Regions from separate parts of the Heyndrickxia sp. FSL W8-0496 genome, predicted to be linked through region 2. Evidence: riboswitches for the same ligand, from Rfam matches in the RefSeq annotation. Region 2 holds a riboswitch; the other holds the start of a gene.

Region 1 (8,849 bases), 1.8 Mb from region 2:
CAGGAGGTCAATGGCAGAAATTAGCTTTATCAAGATCATTATTTAGGGAAACAGATCTAATTATTTTAGATGAACCGACTTCAAGTTTAGACCCAATCTCTGAAATTGAAATATTACAGCAATTATTTAAACAAACTCCAGATAAATCAATGATTTTTATCACTCATAGACTTGGAACAGCGTATTTGGCCGACGAAATCCTTGTTATGAAAAACGGTGAAATTATTGAGCGTGGCAGTCATTCAGATTTATTAAGTCATAGAGGACAGTATTACGAAATGTACACATCGCAATCACAACTTTATGAGAAGGAAGGTTTGGTTTTGTGAGTTACATAGTCTACATGATTCAAGTCATTCTAGCATTCCTATTTATAACAACCGCATTTGATAAATTAAAAAACTGGAATAAACACAAAATATCTATTTCTCAATATAAACTCTTACCTAAAAGTTTAATCACTTATTCTTTGTTTTTTATGGTTTGTTTAGAATTGATGATTGCCATTCTATTTTACTTTTTTTCGGTCAATATATTTAGTATTTCGCTATTAACTATAACCATATTAATTTATACTTCTGCCGTTGTCATCAATCTGATCAGGGGGAATACGGATATAAATTGTGGTTGTGGAAGTTTTTTAGAGAATCAAGAGCTAAATTACGGAATAGTGATTAGAAATATTTTTATTTTAGGATTTGCATTTATTCCTTTTTTCTATGATTCACCAATAATCATTCATTTCTTTTTCAAACTGTTTTTTAGTCTATGTTCAGTTAATGTACTGATATTTATTGCAATAATAAAGGAAACGAGATTGTTGGTAGTTCATTCAAAGAAAATATATAAAGTGATTGAATGATAGGAGGAATCAACTTGTCCACAATTTATAATATCTCATTGATTACGCTCATTATACTTTCCTTAGGACAACTAGTATTAATTTTTTTCCTTGCTAGATATATAGGAGCATTTATCCGTAAAATCGAAAGTGTTAATGGCATAAAAATTGGTACACTTCAACTTGATCAAATTGCTCCTGCTTTTAGAGAATATAATCATAGGGGAGAGAAAGTAATATCAACTGAATTATTTAGTAATCATCGTACATTATTGCTATTTATTAATACGAATTGTCCAACTTGTAAAACATTATTACCCGAGTTAAGAAATATAAAACGACATTACGATATTAACTTAGTTTTAGTAAATACGGATGAACAGCATGAGGATAGTCTCATAGTCAACCATGTTAGTGAAGACATGATTTATTTGCGCTCAAATAAATTGATGAGGCTCTATTCGATTACAACGGTACCTTACGGAATATTAATAAATGAAGATAAGAAAATAGAGCAAATAAGTGAGATGAAAAATAGCAATAGTCTTTGGAATTTGCTATTAAATGTAGATAGAAAAGTATCGTGATTTTAAGGTTAATGATACTTTTAAAGAAGTAGAAGTTTTACTTGATAAATAGTGTAGAACCGTATCATAAGTATATAAGGTTTTTCCGAAAAAAAATTACAGCACCTTCTAAACGGATGGAGAAGGGCTGTTTTATTATTTGAATGACTTTGTAGCAGGATGTATCTTCATATCGAGTCTTCAACATATGTATCCACAGAGTAATCGAATTACAATTTTTAGAAAATGGGCTTAAAAAACAAAAAGCATGAAATTAGCCGAGTGATGCTGAATAAAGGGTAACATTAACTATTTCAAATAACTCTTCATCCCTCTCGTTTCATCGTTACAGATTTGTTCAGTTTACTTGCTAGATCATTGGATGCATTATTCATATATTGTAATACAAGATTATACACATCGGATGAAACCGTTGCTAATCCTGGTGCCATATTTTCAATTAAATCATTTTGTTGATCCTCGGAAAGAGATTCATAAAAAAGTCCAGCTTGTGTAAAATCATCCTGTTTTTCAAGGTCAGATCGTTGAAGAATACCTTCAACCAATCGACCATTACCGCTAGTAACTAAATCACCTGGCCACCAATCTGCTTGGTAGTTTACTGGGACATTTCGGAAATCTGAACCTATACGATTACGTTGAGAATCCCAGTAAACATTGGCACGTCCTTGTAACATTTTATCATCGGATAATTCAACACCATTCAGTAAATTCGATGGTGAAAAGGCCGCTTTTTCAACTTGCTCCATGTAGTTATCTGGATTTTTGTTTAACACCATGCGACCGACAGGATGAAACGGAAATTGTTGCTGATCCCAAATCTTCGTAGCGTCTAATGGATCGTATGGAAGTCCTGCAGCTTTATCTGGATCAATCACTTGGACATACAATCCATATTCTACTTGTTCTCCTTTTTCAATCGCATTATATAAATCCTGCCCAGCAATATCAGGATTTTCCCCTGCTAATTTCACTGCTTCATCATTCCGAATGTACTGCTGACCTGCCAGTGGTGACCAAGTATACTTAACATAATGTCGCTTTCCTTCAGCATTTTTCCAAACATACGTGTTGACACTATAACCAGGTAAATGACGAAGACTTTTAACTGTACCTAGATTAGAGTAAACAAGAAGTGTAAATAATAACGACTCAGGTGCCCTTGCAACAAAATTCCAGTAACGGCTTGGATCTATTAAGTTGCTTTTTGGTGAAGGAAGAAATGCCTTAATTGCTTCAGGGAAACGAATGGTATCACGTACAGAAAATACTGGAATGTGGTTACATATAAGATCAAAAATGCCCTCATCTGTATAAAATTTTGTGGAAAAGCCCCGTACATTTCTTGATGTATCAGGTGTGCCTTTTGTGCTGACGGCAAGTGAGAACCGTACAAATACTGGAACCCTTGTTCCTGGCTGTTGTAAAAATGAAAGGGATGTATAATTTGACATAGAATATAACGTTTCAAATTGACCAAAAGCACCCCATCCCTTAACGTGCACGGGTCTTTCTTTCATCTTTTCATGTATAAATGTTTGTAATGTTTCATGTTCAATATTATCTTGTTTTAATATTGGTCCCCGTTTACCCACAGTTTGAGAGTGGAGTTTAGCTGGAAGGTCTATATTCCATTGATAGCTACTTCCTGGTGCTTGTTTTTGCTGAGGATGATTCTGTTCTGGATAGTTTTCTCGCGGATTTGTATCGTGATTATCCATACATTCTCCTCCAATCATTTTAGTCTAATTTCAATGAATTATATGGGAGAATGTCGATACTTAGACCAATGAACATTAAGCGGGGGGCCGCAAAGATTCATCTCGCTGAACCGTACCATAAGTAAATGAGTTCATTCATTTATTGAATTTTCCTTAGTAAGTGGAATAGCGGAAAGGAGTCTTCCGGTGTGCTTTTCTATAATTGATTATTTATCTAAGAAAGCATCTAAAGTTTTATTATAACGATTTAAATAGGTTCTCAATTTTTCTACCAGTTGGGAGTTTTTATTTTTGGATGGTAAGCAAGAGGGTTAATTGATTTTCATGCATAAAAATAACCAATTTATTTTTTTTAAAACAAAATGTTTGATTTATTAAATTTTAGCGATATAATAAGCACTAATTAAATAGTATCCTTCGGGGCAGGGTGAAATTCCCTACCGGCGGTGATGAAACAGTCATGTTTCTTAGTCCGTGACCCGGTTAACATTTGTTAAACGGTGGATCTGGTGCAACTCCAGAGCCGACAGTTATAGTCTGGATGGGAGAAGGAAAAAAGAAATTGGGTAAGTTCGAACAGTCTTTCCCTTTCTTTGTTGTTGATTGGAAAATAAGGTTTTTTTTGTTGCGGGCAAAACCTTTATTTTGCTATACATAAATAAGGATAGGAAAGGTTTCATATATACCTTTATTTTTCTATTCTCATTTTTAAACCCTGAAGAATCATTCTTCAGGGTTTTTTATTTGTCCCGTTGTATGACATCAAATACTTTTTGTAAGGAGAATGTAGAATGAATGATCATTATTATATGAAACTCGCCCTTAACCTTGCAATGAGTACAAATGGACAAACGACACCAAATCCTGCAGTAGGTGCGGTGATCGTGAAAAATAATCAAATTGTGGGAATGGGTGCCCACTTGAAGGCGGGGGAGCCGCATGCTGAGGTACATGCGATTCGCATGGCAGGGGATCATGCGAAAGGGGCTACGATGTATGTCACTTTAGAGCCTTGTTGTCATTTTGGTAAAACTCCACCTTGTGCAGATTTAGTGATTAAATCTGGAGTGAAAAGGGTGGTCATCGCAATGGCTGATCCGAATCCAAAGATTTCAGGTAAAGGGATTGAGCGGCTTCAAGATGCAGGGTTACAGGTTGAAGTTGGCGTGTTAAGCGAAGATGCGAGCCAAATCAATCAGGTGTTCACACATTTTATTCAAACAGGACTACCTTTTGTCACCTTGAAGTCAGCAATTAGTCTGGATGGAAAAATAGCTACAGAAGAAGGCAAAAGCAAGTGGATCACAAGCAGTGAGGCGCGGGAGGATGTGCATTATTTTAGGCATACTCATGATGCCATACTTGTTGGGGTTAACACGATTATCAAAGATAATCCGAGTTTAACAACAAGGCAAGCAGGCGGAGGAAAAAGTCCTGTCAGGTTTATTTTAGATACAAATTTACGGACTCCGATTGATTCGAAAATTGTTTCTGATGGACTGGTAGAAACATGGATTGTCACTGGTTCAAATGTAAAAAAAGAAAAGATGGATTTATATAAAAATAGAAATGTTCATTTTCTCCAGATGGATTCTCCGAAGATAGAGATAAAGACTTTGCTCAAAGAGATGGCAACGATGGGCATAACCTCTCTATTCGTTGAAGGAGGAGCCGAAGTCCTTGGTAGCTTCCTAAAGGAGCGGGCATTTCAACAAGTGATTACGTATATTGCACCTAAACTAATTGGTGGCCGAATGGCGCCCACTTCATTTGCTGGCGAGGGAATATCTGAAATACATGAGGCGTTGGAACTAGAGATTAATGAAGTGAAGAAAATAGGTAGTAATATCCGAATCATCTCAAAAGCTATGTAAGGAGGTGGCAACAGTTGTTTACAGGAATTATTGAGGAAATAGGAATGATTAGGAGCATCAGAAAATCGGGTCATGCGATGAAATTAGAGATCATGGCTAAAAAGATAATAGAGGATATGCATAACGGAGATAGTATTTCTGTCAATGGGGTCTGTTTAACGGTGACAACGTATACGCAGGACAGCTTCCATCTGGATGTAATGCCCGAAACGTTTCAGTCGACCAGCTTAGTAGGGCTGAAGCAAGGTTCGAAGGTGAATTTGGAACGTGCCATGGCTGCTAATGGTAGATTTGGGGGTCATTTCGTCTCAGGACATGTAGATGGAACAGGAATGATTAAGCGAATCTGGCAAGCGGATAATGCTCGCTATTATGAGATTGAAACAACTAAAGAACGATTGAAATACATCATTCATAAAGGATCTGTTGCCATTGACGGAACAAGCCTTACTGTATTTGAAATACACGATCAATCCTTTGTTATTTCTTTAATCCCTCACACCTTATCAGAAACGATTTTGTCTGAAAAGAAAATGGGAGATGTGGTGAATATTGAGTGCGATATGCTAGGCAAGTATATGGAGCATTTCCTTCATTTTCGTGATTCGAACCATTCTAGAAAAACAATGATTACGAATGAAATGTTAAAAGAAAATGGGTTTATATAAGGAGGAGAAACCATGTTTGATTCCATTGAAGAAGCATTAGATGAGCTAAGGGCAGGAAAAGTGATCATCGTTTGTGATGATGAGGATCGGGAAAATGAAGGAGACTTTGTCGCTCTAGCTGAAAAGGCAACTCCTGATGTGATTAACTTTATGATTACACAGGGTAAAGGACTAGTTTGTGTTCCAGTCGATGAAAAAATAGCTAATCGCCTTGAATTAGCACCGATGACTGTAGAGAATACAGATCATTTTGGTACTGCCTTTACTATCAGTGTTGATCACAACTCTACAATTACTGGGATTTCTGCATATGAACGATCAACGACGATTAGAGAGCTTAGTAACAGTACCTCGGTGTCTAGCGATTTTAAACGTCCTGGCCATATCTTTCCATTAATTGCGAAGGAAGGCGGCGTTTTAACAAGACCGGGACATACGGAAGCAGCTGTTGATTTTGCAAAGCTCGCAGGTGCTTCACCAGCTGGAGTTATTTGTGAGGTTATAAATGAAGATGGCACAATGGCAAGGGTCCAGGAATTGCGTAAGATAGCGGATGAATTTCAATTGAAATTGGTGACGATTCACGACCTGATTCGTTATCGAAAAGAAATAGAAAGCAATATCCGCGTAAAATAAACAACATTAGGAGGAATAAAAATGAGCTATACATTTGAAGGGAATTTAGTAGGAACAGGATTGAAAGTTGGTATTGTAGTAGGAAGATTTAATGAATTTATCACAGGTAAATTATTAGGGGGTGCTATAGACGCATTAAAAAGACATGGGGTGGATGAAGAAGATATTCAAATCGCATGGGTGCCAGGTGCATTTGAAATTCCATTCATTGCACAAAAAATGGCTAAATCAAATAAATATGATGCGATCATCACTCTCGGAACGGTAATAAGAGGATCAACCCCACACTTTGATTATGTTTGTAATGAAGCAGCCAAAGGCATAGCAGCCATTTCATTAAATACAGGAATCCCAGTCATATTCGGTGTCTTAACAACAGATACAATCGAACAAGCCATCGAACGAGCTGGAACAAAAGCAGGAAACAAAGGCTGGGACGCAGCCGTCTCCGCCATCGAAATGGCAAACCTATCTAAAATAGTAGAATAACCATTTAAGGGGGTCAGACCCCACATGAAATATTGTGATTAGATCAAGCTTTTCGAATCTAAACATTGTATTTTGGGGTCAGACCCCCTTTTTTAAATTTAGAAATTGCTAAAAGTGATTATTTAGTTGAAGTAGACTATTATTGGTGCGTAAAAGAACAAGAATAGCCTCGTCATAGGTTGACCCAATTTTTGAACCGGTTTATTCTAATCAATCAAACTGATTATCAATCAAAAGATTTTAATTGTTAAACTATAAATTTATAGCCTGTCTATCAATAAAAGTCGAAAATTGTAACTTCTTTGTCACCATTTATTCCCTGGTAAATTTTATACTCTATATAACAAATATATTACATCAGGGGGGACGGTGCATAAAGATGAAGAAGAAGTTGAATAGGAGAGGGAAAATTAGTTTAATTGGTTTGGTTATGCTAGTTTCTTTCGTAATAATCGGTTTTAAGATTCATAGTCAACAAGTTTCAGATCCAACAGCAAAAGCAGCAGAAGTCGTCGCAAAGTCTCAATCTCAAAAAGAGGATTCAGTCGAAGAAGAGCATAAACGAGTAAAAAAGGTCGAAAAAAGTCAAAAGGCAAATCAACCAGTTGAAAAAGAGCAAGTGAAAAAGCAGGAGAAAGAAATAGTAAATACGAAGACAGAACAAGAAAAGAAAGAATCGACTACTCAAGAGCAAAAACAAGTAGCGAAGAATCCGGAAAAAGAGAAGAAACAAGAAGAAGCAGATACTTCATCGAAAAACGAAACGTCCTCCGCATCCGTTGATAAAAAGAATAATATAATCAATCCAACTCTCCCATTAGTAAAACCTTCTGAAGGTAAAGTGGTGTATTTAACATTTGATGATGGTCCCTCAAATAGAATGGGAGATTTAATGAATATATTAGATCAATATCAAGCAGAAGCTACATTCTTTTGGTTAGAACCAAATATGAGGAGATTTCCTACAGAGGTACAAGATGCCATTCAACGAGGGTTCTCAATCGGTCTACATGGTGTTACACATGATGTGAAGAAAATATATGTATCTAAGGATACAGTAGTTAGTGAAATGGTTACAGCGAATCAAACTTTAGAAAAACTAGCCGGGATCACTACTCATCTTATCAGAACACCTTACGGAAGCCATCCATATATGAAGCCAGAATATAAAACAGCAGTACATAATCAAGGCTTTATTTTATGGGATTGGAATGTAGACAGTAGAGATTGGAAGTATCGGGATAGCCGATATGTCAATGATGTCATTCAACAAGTTGAAAACTTAGTGGCAAAGAATATCCCTCCTGTTATTCTTATGCATGACCGCACGGAGACGATTAATCACTTGCCTGAACTATTAAACTACTTGAAAAATCAAGGATATACCTTTAAGAAACTTGAACAAGAGAATATGCCTGTTCAGTTTTAGCAGGTTAAAAACAATATATGTAACAGATAGAATGATCTCCATTTCATCATGGATCATTCTTTTTTTTTTGATTGGCTTTTTCTCAAACATTGTTGTTTAAATAAAGTTTGAATCAATAAGCGCTATCCGAAGCGAGCGGTAGATTACCGTAAAAGGTGAAAATGTGTGTGCAAGGTAACGGAAGGGAACGATAGATTACCGTAAAGTGTAAAAAAGCGAGTGCAAGGTAACGAAAGTGAGCGATAGATTACCGTGAAGAAGAAAAATGCTTGTTAAAGGTAACGAAAGCGAATAATAGATTACCATGAAGAAGAAAAAAGCGAGTGCAAGTTAAAGAAAGGGATCGAATGATTACCATAAAGGGTGAAAATGTGTGCAAGGTAACAAAAGTGAGCGATAGGTTACCGTAAAGGGTAAAAAAGCGAGTGCAGGGTAACGAAAGGGAACGAAAGATTACCGTGAAGAAGAAAAAAGCGTGCCCAAGGTAACCAAAGCGAGTGATAGATTACCGTGAAAGATGAAAATATCGTTTCATATAGCTCCCCCTTTCATTTCACGGGTATAAGAGTTGAAAACTCCAACTCCATTAGACCTCTCTAATCCT
Region 2 (8,849 bases):
TCAACCAATCATTCCAAATCAGATTCATCTGAAAGCGACAGAAAATCATGATAACAGTCTCAATATCGAATTCAATAAGTTACTTGATTTTTCACAAGGTAATGAGGATTACCAATTAATGTTAGATGGGATTTTGTTAACAGCGAAAAGCTTTGGATATAAGGAGGTACTCTTTAAAGATGTTTCCCCAATGAAATGGGAGAAATTCGATTTTTCTAAACCAATTAAGGTACCGATTGCCCCAAATAAATACACTATAAAAAAATAATAATAAAGAGGCATTCTCAAATATAGAATGTCTCTTTTTTGTGTGTAACAATAGTTTCTTTAAAAAGTATCAGTTTTTTTTGTTTTGAATAAAAGCTTTGATTTAGCATAAAATAAGATTCGCTCTAGCAAACTTGATTTTGACAATATGTTCTAAAAATATACAAGCAGTCATATAAGTTTAAGCAAGAGTTTGTTTATCCGAGGAGGAAAATTATGCTTGATTATTTAAAAAGAATGTTAATTGTAGCGATCATGGCTTTATGTGTAAGCATGCTTATTTTAGGCGGAAGAGTGCAAGCTGCCGAAATAAATATATATGAAAATACGGACGATTGGTACTTTCCTGCAGAAGGGGAAATTTCGGATGTATTTGATTCTAGAAGTGGCATCCATAAAGGTTTGGATATTGCTGGGGAATATCAATCAGCTGTTTATGCTGTAGAAGGAGGAGAAGTCATTCGTTCATACTATTCTCCATCATATGGGAATGTTATTTTTATCCATCATGACAATGGTTTTGAGACCGTTTATGCCCATTTGCAAAATCGGATGGTAGCTGAAGGACAAATTGTTGGAAAAGGTGATGAAATCGGAAAAATGGGTAATACAGGTAATTCCACTGGAGTTCACCTTCATTTTGAAATTCATAAAGGCGAATGGACCATTGACAAAGTAAATGCAATCGATCCATTTACTGTATTTGGTGAAGGAGAGATAGGACAATTTGTATTTGCTCTTAATCATGATCCTTACCGCGTCATTGATGTGGCAGGTAATTTACAGGAAGTACAAAAAGAAAAACAAAAGGAAGAACAATTGACACTAAATCTGACTGCAAAACCGATCGCTGATCGAAAGGTCATTATTACACATTTTTTAGCTGAGATTATTGGTAATCAATCGATAGAAAAAGGTCAACCAATATATGTAGATAACTTCTTATCATCTAACAATGATAAAGAGGAAATGTATATCGTTCAATCAGGGGATACATTAAGTAAAATATCTAGGAAATTTGATGTAACAATTGATCAATTACTGTCATGGAATAATATTTCTAACAAGGATTTAATTCATACTAAGCAAAAAATCGTCATTAAGCATACATAATAATCGAAAAGCAATACATCTTAATGATAAAAAGGCTGTTTTCGTATAGTTTATTGCTTTTGTAAATGCACATTTGTCGGATTTTACTCGCATTAAAGAATTCTAGAGGTTCCTATGGTGATGCAGCTTTTTCAACGTTAGCGATCATCAGTTGATATTTCTTGTTATAACTTTACTTAAATAGCAACGATGAGAAAAGGAGCCTATAAAAAAACTTTTTAGAATCATTTTACTTCCCTATTGTATCGTGATGGGATATAATTTAAAATGTAAAAAAAATACGATTCATCTTCGGGGCAGGGTGAAAATCCCGACCGGCGGTAATAAAGCTCATAAATGCTTTTAGCCCGCGAGCCTTTAGAATAATAAGGCAGGATTTGGTGTGATTCCAAAGCCGACAGTACAGTCTGGATGGGAGAAGATGGAGGTGCCTAGAGCAGTCTATTAATAGGGTAACCCTTCGATAGACAGTCTCTTAGCGTTCAAAAAATGCAGGTTTTGAACGCTTATTGAGCATGCCTTTTTCTCCCTCAAGGTTCTTTCCTTGAGGGTTTATTTATGCTCAAAAATAGGCAACTTTCTTCTGACAAGAGATGGATCTCATAAGGAGAGAGAAAGTATGAAAAAATTAGGTTTAAAATCATTTGTAAGTATTGCGGTATTAAGTAGTTTAGCGTATGTCATCATGTTAATAAAAATTCCCATTCCGCCATTTCCGAATTATTTAACCGTAGATTTTAGCGATATACCTGCATTGATCGCCGCACTAATCTTCGGACCTATCGGAGCCTTATTAGTGGAACTTATAAAAAATTTATTGGATTTCCTTACGACAGGTAGTGAAACAGGGATTCCAATTGGTCATATTGCTAATCTTTTTGCAGGTCTTTTATTTGTACTTCCAACTTATTATATATACCAACGAATGAAAACGAAAAAAGGTATGACTTTAGCTTTGTTTGTCGGTACGATTTCAATGGCAGTAATGATGAGTATATTAAATTATTTTGTCATCCTACCTGCATATCTAGCTTTAATGAATTTCCAAGTACCTAATGTAAAAGAATATATTCTTGCTGGAGTTCTTCCGTTTAATTTCATAAAAGGTATTTTAGTAGCTATTATATTTATGCTATTGTTTTCAAAAATGCAAAATTGGATTAATAAACAAACCATCCTTAAAAATACGTAAAGCAAGTGCATTGGCACTTGCTTTTTTATTATTATTCAAATTTAAGTGGGTCACCATCAAACGGTTCATCAGCCATTTTGATTGAATCTGTAGGACATCCTTCGAAAGCATCAATAAGATCATCCTCTAAAATTTCAGGGACCTCTACTTCACCTTTATTATTGTCTAGAATCACATAGGCAATTCCTTCATCATCATAATCATATATATCTGGTGCAGCAGCGCCACAGGCACCGCAGGCAATACATGTATCCTGGTCAACTATTGTATATTTTGGCATGAAAAAAGACCTCCTAATATCTATCTATACCCATTGATCTGGGAGCTATATAATTGTGAAACATTATTATTCATACAATCCTAATAATAAAACTCATCTAGCAACTTTTCAATAGATAGTTTCTGTTTCTTAATTTGTTCATAAAAATAATCAACAACAGCTTTATCATTCATGATAAAATTAGACATAAAAAGACAAAGAGGTAAAAACATAATGACGTTTTTACAAGCTATTGTATTAGTTCAATTACAAAGAATAGAAGGAGTACGTACAGTTTATTCCATTTACCATTTACTTAAAGGTAAGAAGTCATCTCAGACGATTCAGGATGCTCACTTATTTAATTTAGGTATTTTTTTTCAAACCTTTCCCAATCTACAACGGAATGTATTTGATGAGATCATCCATGACCTATATCAAAATGGATTGATTGCTCAACAAGACGAACTAAAGTTCGTCCTTTCTGAAAAAGGTTGTAAGGAATTAGCTGTTTTTTTTGAAAAAGATACATTTCCTTCATACTTAAACGGATTGAAATACCAAGATGTAGGAATCATTTTCTGGAGACGGTTGACATTATTTGTTCAGGTTCTTTCAAATTTCATTCATGATATACAAAAATACTATCCAATTGTCAGGGATCCAGATACACAAAGATGGATTAAATCCTTTTTTAAGCAATCACATTTTTCAAAACAAGAGATAAGTATAAAATTATTTCATGAGTTATCTTCCATTTTTAAACAGGAACCTCCGGAAAAAACGGAATTATTCCTCATTCGTTTGACAGGTAATCAACAGGTCGGCTTAACGATAGAGCAATCCGCTGAATATTTCGGAATGGAGTATACGGAATATTGGTATCGTTTTATCCATTTACTGCATTTTATGCTCGGTACAATTTTGCAGAATAATTCGGAATATCCGCTATTATTTTCGCTTATAAAAGACAGCCATCAATCCGTTCCTCTAACAAATTCTACGAAAGAAACCTATTTATTATTAAAAAACGGGCATTCGATTCAAGAAATAGCGACATTACGTAAACTTAAAACGAATACAATTGAAGACCATGTAATTGAAATTTTGCTAAATCAAGTAGATTTGGATGTTTCACCATATTTATCAAAGGAATTAGAAACTGAAATTATTCAAACAGCGGCAATCGTAGGGCAAAAAAAGTTAAAGCCGATTAAAGAAGTAATACAAGAGGTATCATATTTTCAAATTCGATTAGCATTAGCAAAAAACAAGGGGAATGGCAATGAACTTAACTGATGAATTATATAATCATTTTGGTTTTTCTTCGTTTCGTACGGGGCAGGAGGATGTCATTTCTTCGGTTTTAAACGGCAAGGATACATTGGCATTATTGCCAACAGGTACCGGAAAATCTCTTTGTTATCAGTTGCCGGGTTATTTAATGACAGGTGCTGTTTTAATCGTCTCTCCATTATTGTCCTTAATGCAGGATCAAGTAGATCAATTTCGGATGATGGGAGAAAAAAAGGTAATTGCATTGAATTCATTTCTTACATTTCAAGAACGAAAAAAATTACTAAATACATTACATTTATATCGTTTTATTTATATTTCACCCGAAATGCTGACAAATGAATTTGTATTAGAAAAGATTAAGAAATTGAATATCTCTCTATTTGTAGTAGATGAAGCACATTGTATTTCACAATGGGGTCATGATTTTAGACCAGATTATTTAAATTTACATGAGGTACGAGCATTACTTGGGAATCCGGTTACATTAGCTTTAACTGCTACAGCCACAGAAGAAGTACGTGAAGATATAATTAAATATTTGCGATTAAAAAGAGTAAATCAATTAATATTCTCTGTGGATCGCCCGAATATTTCATTAACTGTGGATAAAGTTAGGAACCATCAAATGAAGGTTACAAAACTTTTATATTTGGTTAAACATCTACAAAAGCCTGGCATTATCTATTTTTCAAGTAAGCGTCTAGCGGAAGAAATTGCTCAATTGCTTCGCAATGAGGGCATAGGTAATATAGCAGCTTATCATGCAGGAATGGATCAAGAGCAAAGAATACTGATACAGCAACAATTTTTACATGATCAGATACAGATAATTTGTGCAACAAGTGCATTTGGCATGGGGGTAAATAAAGATAATATTCGCTTTGTTATTCATTTTCATATGCCCTATCAAATCGAGTCTTATTTACAGGAGATTGGTCGTGCAGGTAGAGATGGAGAACAGAGCATAGCCATTCTTTTATATGCTCCAGGGGATGAATTATTACCATTACAAATGTTCGATCAAGAACTGCCAACTGATTCTCAAATAGAACAGTTTTATAATCTATCTGATGAAAGAAAAAAGCATGTGGATCTTCTTAACTTATCTGAAATACAGCATCGTTTTTTAATCTATTATAGTAAGTTATCAGAGGAAAAGTCTGTATTAATTAACAAAGTGAAAAAAATCCGAGATAGTAGGATTCAATATAAACAATTAAAACTGATGGATATGATAAAATGGTTAAAATCAACCTCATGCCGTCGAAAAGATATATTAGAGTATTTTAATGAAACTCAAACCTTTCTGATTCACAACTGTTGTGATAATTGTGGCGTACAGATGGAAGATTTTGAAATGGAAATAGTAGAGTCAATTAATGAGGAGCAACAGAAAACTTGGCAGTCCATGCTAGGTCATTTATTGCTGAGAGGCGAAAAATAATGAGAAAAAACAAACAATCAGATATAATAAAGCAGCTGTCGAAACGGGAACTAACTTTCCATTTATATATTACACAAGTAATAATCTTAATAATTTCTATCATTTTGTCTATTTTTTTATTTAATGATTATCGATCGTTTCTTCATTTATTTAAAGTAAATTCATCTATCCTATCATTGGGAGTTGTCAGTGGGATTATCATCGTTATATTAGATCTAATTTTGATGAGAGTTCTACCTCAACATTATTATGACGATGGTGGGGTAAATGAAAAAATATTTAAAGACCGCTCATTCCTTGAGATTCTTTTTTTAGCAGCAGTAATTGCATTAAGTGAAGAGCTCCTATTTAGAGGAGTCATTCAAACGAATTTCGGAATCGTTATTGCTAGTATCGTTTTTGCAATTGCACATATTCGGTACTGGGGACATTGGTTTTTGATCGTAAACATCGTAGTTCTAAGTTTTTGGATGGGCCTGGTTTACGAGTTTTCTGACCATAATGTTGTGACAACAATCGTCATGCATTTTATTGTTGATTTTTTGCTTGGTTTAAGTATCAAATATAATAACAAGACAATTAAGTAAAGTGCAGTGGAAGTGATGAAAAATGAGGACGGATCCATATAAAGATCCAATTGAGATCCATCGAAAGAAAATTGAAAAGATAAAGATGGATGAGACGAATATAGAAGAAAATGAAGAGGTGCATCGTCTACCTACTAGAAGTGAACTACACGGTTCAAGAACTAAAAAAAGAAAAAAGAAAAAAAGGAAAATGACTTTCCCATTATTAAGAGTACTGTTAACTTTTTTTATTTTATTACCAATTATTAGTTTTTCCTTATATACATTTATATTAAAAAAATCATTTTTTCTTGATTTAGGTGCGAAAATGGCTGGGGAAGAGGTTCCTTATGAGTTTGTGTCACCGGGAAAAAAACAGGCAAAGCAACCTAGTACATATAATAACAGTGGCTCAAATGAAAATAAAAATAGTGGTGAACAAGAGACCCAAAATGATTCTGTCGCCGAGAAAATAGATATGGAAACCAATTCTCAGACAAATAAGGAAGACCAAAAAATTATTTTTCACACTGTTCAGCCAAATGAAACATTGTATAGCATAGCGTTAAAATACTATCATTCCAAATCAGGAATAGATCGTATAAAACAATGGAATGATCTATCGAATGATGGCATCATTGTTGGCCAAGTGTTGGAAATTCATCTTCCATAATAAGTTTATAGTGTATTAGGGTGAAAGGTAGTCTCAATCCGATCACCCTAAAAATATGTCATTGGTGACTTACCCCTCAATTAAAAATTAAGTGAACATCTATTTTTGGTATACCTATTTGGACTGGTTCATACAATGAATTTGAAAGGGGGAGTTGCAATGGAATCTACTATTTTATCACTTAAGCAAACTGACCAAGCTACAAAACAAATGCTGCAAAATCTTGTCAACAGGAAAATAAAATTTGATCGTTTAAAGCAGCAACATATATTGCTTTTAACAATTAGCGTATTTTACAGTTTTGGATGTCTTTATTTTTTATATTATCGTATTATTGAACCATATTCGTATACATTTTCAGAGATCTTTTCTATTCTGGTGGGAGACAATACACATTTGCTATTTATTTTTCTTGCTATAGGATTATTCGGTGCGACAAAGGTGCTTTATGAAAAAAAAGAAAAAGCTGAAAAAGAGTATCATGAATTAAGATGTGAAATTGTTGATCGTAGTAAAGATTTATGGAAAAATGATGCTTGGGCTTCTAGATATATAGTTTTTGAAATCATGAAAGCAAAGTTTAATATAAATTTATACCATGAAAGTAAATAGAGGAACATGAAATATTTAAAATATTTTTTTCTTTCCTCTTTCTTCTTTTAATATTTCAACTGCCTCACGGAATCGCTGAGAATGAACTACTTCACGTTCCCTTAAAAACCTTAAAGTATCATTAATATCAGGGTCATCACTCATATTAATTATCCATTGATAAGTCGCCCGAGCTTTTTCTTCCGCAGCAATATCTTCGTATAAATCAGCAATTGGATCGCCTTTAGCTTGGATATGTGCAGCTGTCCAAGGTACTCCTGCAGCATTTTCATAATAAAGAGCTTTATCATGGTCTGCATAATGTGCACCCAAACCTGCTGCTTTCATTTGATCAGGTGTTGCATCCTTTGTTAATTTGTACACCATCGTTGCAATCATTTCAAGATGAGCAAATTCCTCAGTTCCAATATCTGTTAGTAGCCCTATAACTTTATCTGGGATTGTATATCTTTGGTTTAAATAACGAAGTGCTGCAGCAAGTTCTCCATCCGCACCGCCGTATTGCTCAATTAAGAATTTTGCAAGCATTGGGTTACATTGACCAACTTTAACTGGGTACTGGAGCTTTTTCTCATAAACCCACATGAATGATATTCACTCCTTTGTATTTATTATTAGTCTATTTAAACTTGCCATGGCCAAGGTGCATCCTTCCAATTCCATGGATAATCAGAATAACTATAACCAAAGTTAGTCAGCGGTCCAAACAGCTTTTCAAACTCCTTTTTTAGTTTCTTTCTGTGATGTACAAATTGGTTGTATTGTTGAACAGCATCCTGGTCTTTTGGATGAGTGTCCAAATACAATGTCAATTCAACTATTACAAAATCAATAGCCTGAAGTTCCTCAAGTTTTTGATAATATTCAGGAGGTACTTGATTCATCACTCGGTTCGCTCCTTTGCTCGTTCATAAGGACTATAGTAAGGATCATATAATGGTTGCCAAAGTGTTCCTTTTCTTAATGCTTCTAATGGTGGGAATTGTGGTAAATTTGGTGGTTGAAAGCCCATATATAAATTGGGTGGTGTTGAATAGGTTTTTACCTTTATCGGTGGACATGGATCAAATGGACTAATATAAGGTTTGTAACTTTTATAAAATGAATGCATCTTCTTCCCTCCTTCTATTTGTCATCATTTAATTTTATGGGAAAGATTTGTCCTACATGTCATTAAAATAAAGACAATAAAATAAAATGTATATTTAAGCAAAAAAGCGAATCTACATAAAGGGAATATTTCATTGTTTGTAGAATATATATTCATGGTGAAATCTATCTTATGAGGTGAAAGTGATGTTCGCAAAAAATATTATGATTCCAAAATCTCAATGCTTTTATGTTCATGCTGAAGATTCAATTGAAGAAGCATTGGAAGTACTAAGAAAAAAGCAAGTTGATGGTTTGCCTGTCTTAAATGGGGA

Evidence for each region. Region 2 has a riboswitch for FMN ahead of NST63_RS10340 (ECF transporter S component). Riboswitches for the same ligand answer to the same signal wherever they lie in the genome.
Region 1: linked by a shared signal. The riboswitch ahead of ribD (bifunctional diaminohydroxyphosphoribosylaminopyrimidine deaminase/5-amino-6-(5-phosphoribosylamino)uracil reductase RibD) and the one ahead of NST63_RS10340 (ECF transporter S component) in region 2 are both predicted to bind FMN.

The regions. Positions count from the first base shown of each region.
Region 1 covers NZ_JBBOXX010000001.1:3,835,807-3,844,655, reverse strand. Annotated here, with positions in the region: gene NST63_RS19490 (ABC transporter ATP-binding protein) at 1-329, shown strand, start outside; gene NST63_RS19485 (MauE/DoxX family redox-associated membrane protein) at 326-862, shown strand; gene NST63_RS19480 (thioredoxin-like domain-containing protein) at 877-1,428, shown strand; gene NST63_RS19475 (catalase) at 1,734-3,149, opposite strand; FMN riboswitch at 3,559-3,706, shown strand; gene ribD (bifunctional diaminohydroxyphosphoribosylaminopyrimidine deaminase/5-amino-6-(5-phosphoribosylamino)uracil reductase RibD) at 3,941-5,023, shown strand; gene ribE (riboflavin synthase) at 5,038-5,691, shown strand; partial or broken gene ribB (3,4-dihydroxy-2-butanone-4-phosphate synthase) at 5,704-6,318, shown strand; gene ribH (6,7-dimethyl-8-ribityllumazine synthase) at 6,349-6,816, shown strand; gene NST63_RS19450 (polysaccharide deacetylase family protein) at 7,196-8,245, shown strand.
Region 2 covers NZ_JBBOXX010000001.1:2,048,375-2,057,223, forward strand. Annotated here, with positions in the region: gene NST63_RS10330 (hypothetical protein) at 1-268, shown strand, start outside; gene NST63_RS10335 (M23 family metallopeptidase) at 484-1,380, shown strand; FMN riboswitch at 1,664-1,807, shown strand; gene NST63_RS10340 (ECF transporter S component) at 2,000-2,572, shown strand; gene NST63_RS10345 (ferredoxin) at 2,604-2,852, opposite strand; gene NST63_RS10350 (helix-turn-helix domain-containing protein) at 3,066-4,130, shown strand; gene NST63_RS10355 (RecQ family ATP-dependent DNA helicase) at 4,117-5,574, shown strand; gene NST63_RS10360 (CPBP family intramembrane glutamic endopeptidase) at 5,574-6,161, shown strand; gene NST63_RS10365 (LysM peptidoglycan-binding domain-containing protein) at 6,184-6,813, shown strand; gene NST63_RS10370 (DUF2663 family protein) at 6,973-7,425, shown strand; gene NST63_RS10375 (manganese catalase family protein) at 7,441-8,010, opposite strand; gene NST63_RS10380 (spore coat protein CotJB) at 8,049-8,309, opposite strand; gene NST63_RS10385 (spore coat associated protein CotJA) at 8,309-8,536, opposite strand; gene NST63_RS10390 (CBS domain-containing protein) at 8,722-8,849, shown strand, end outside.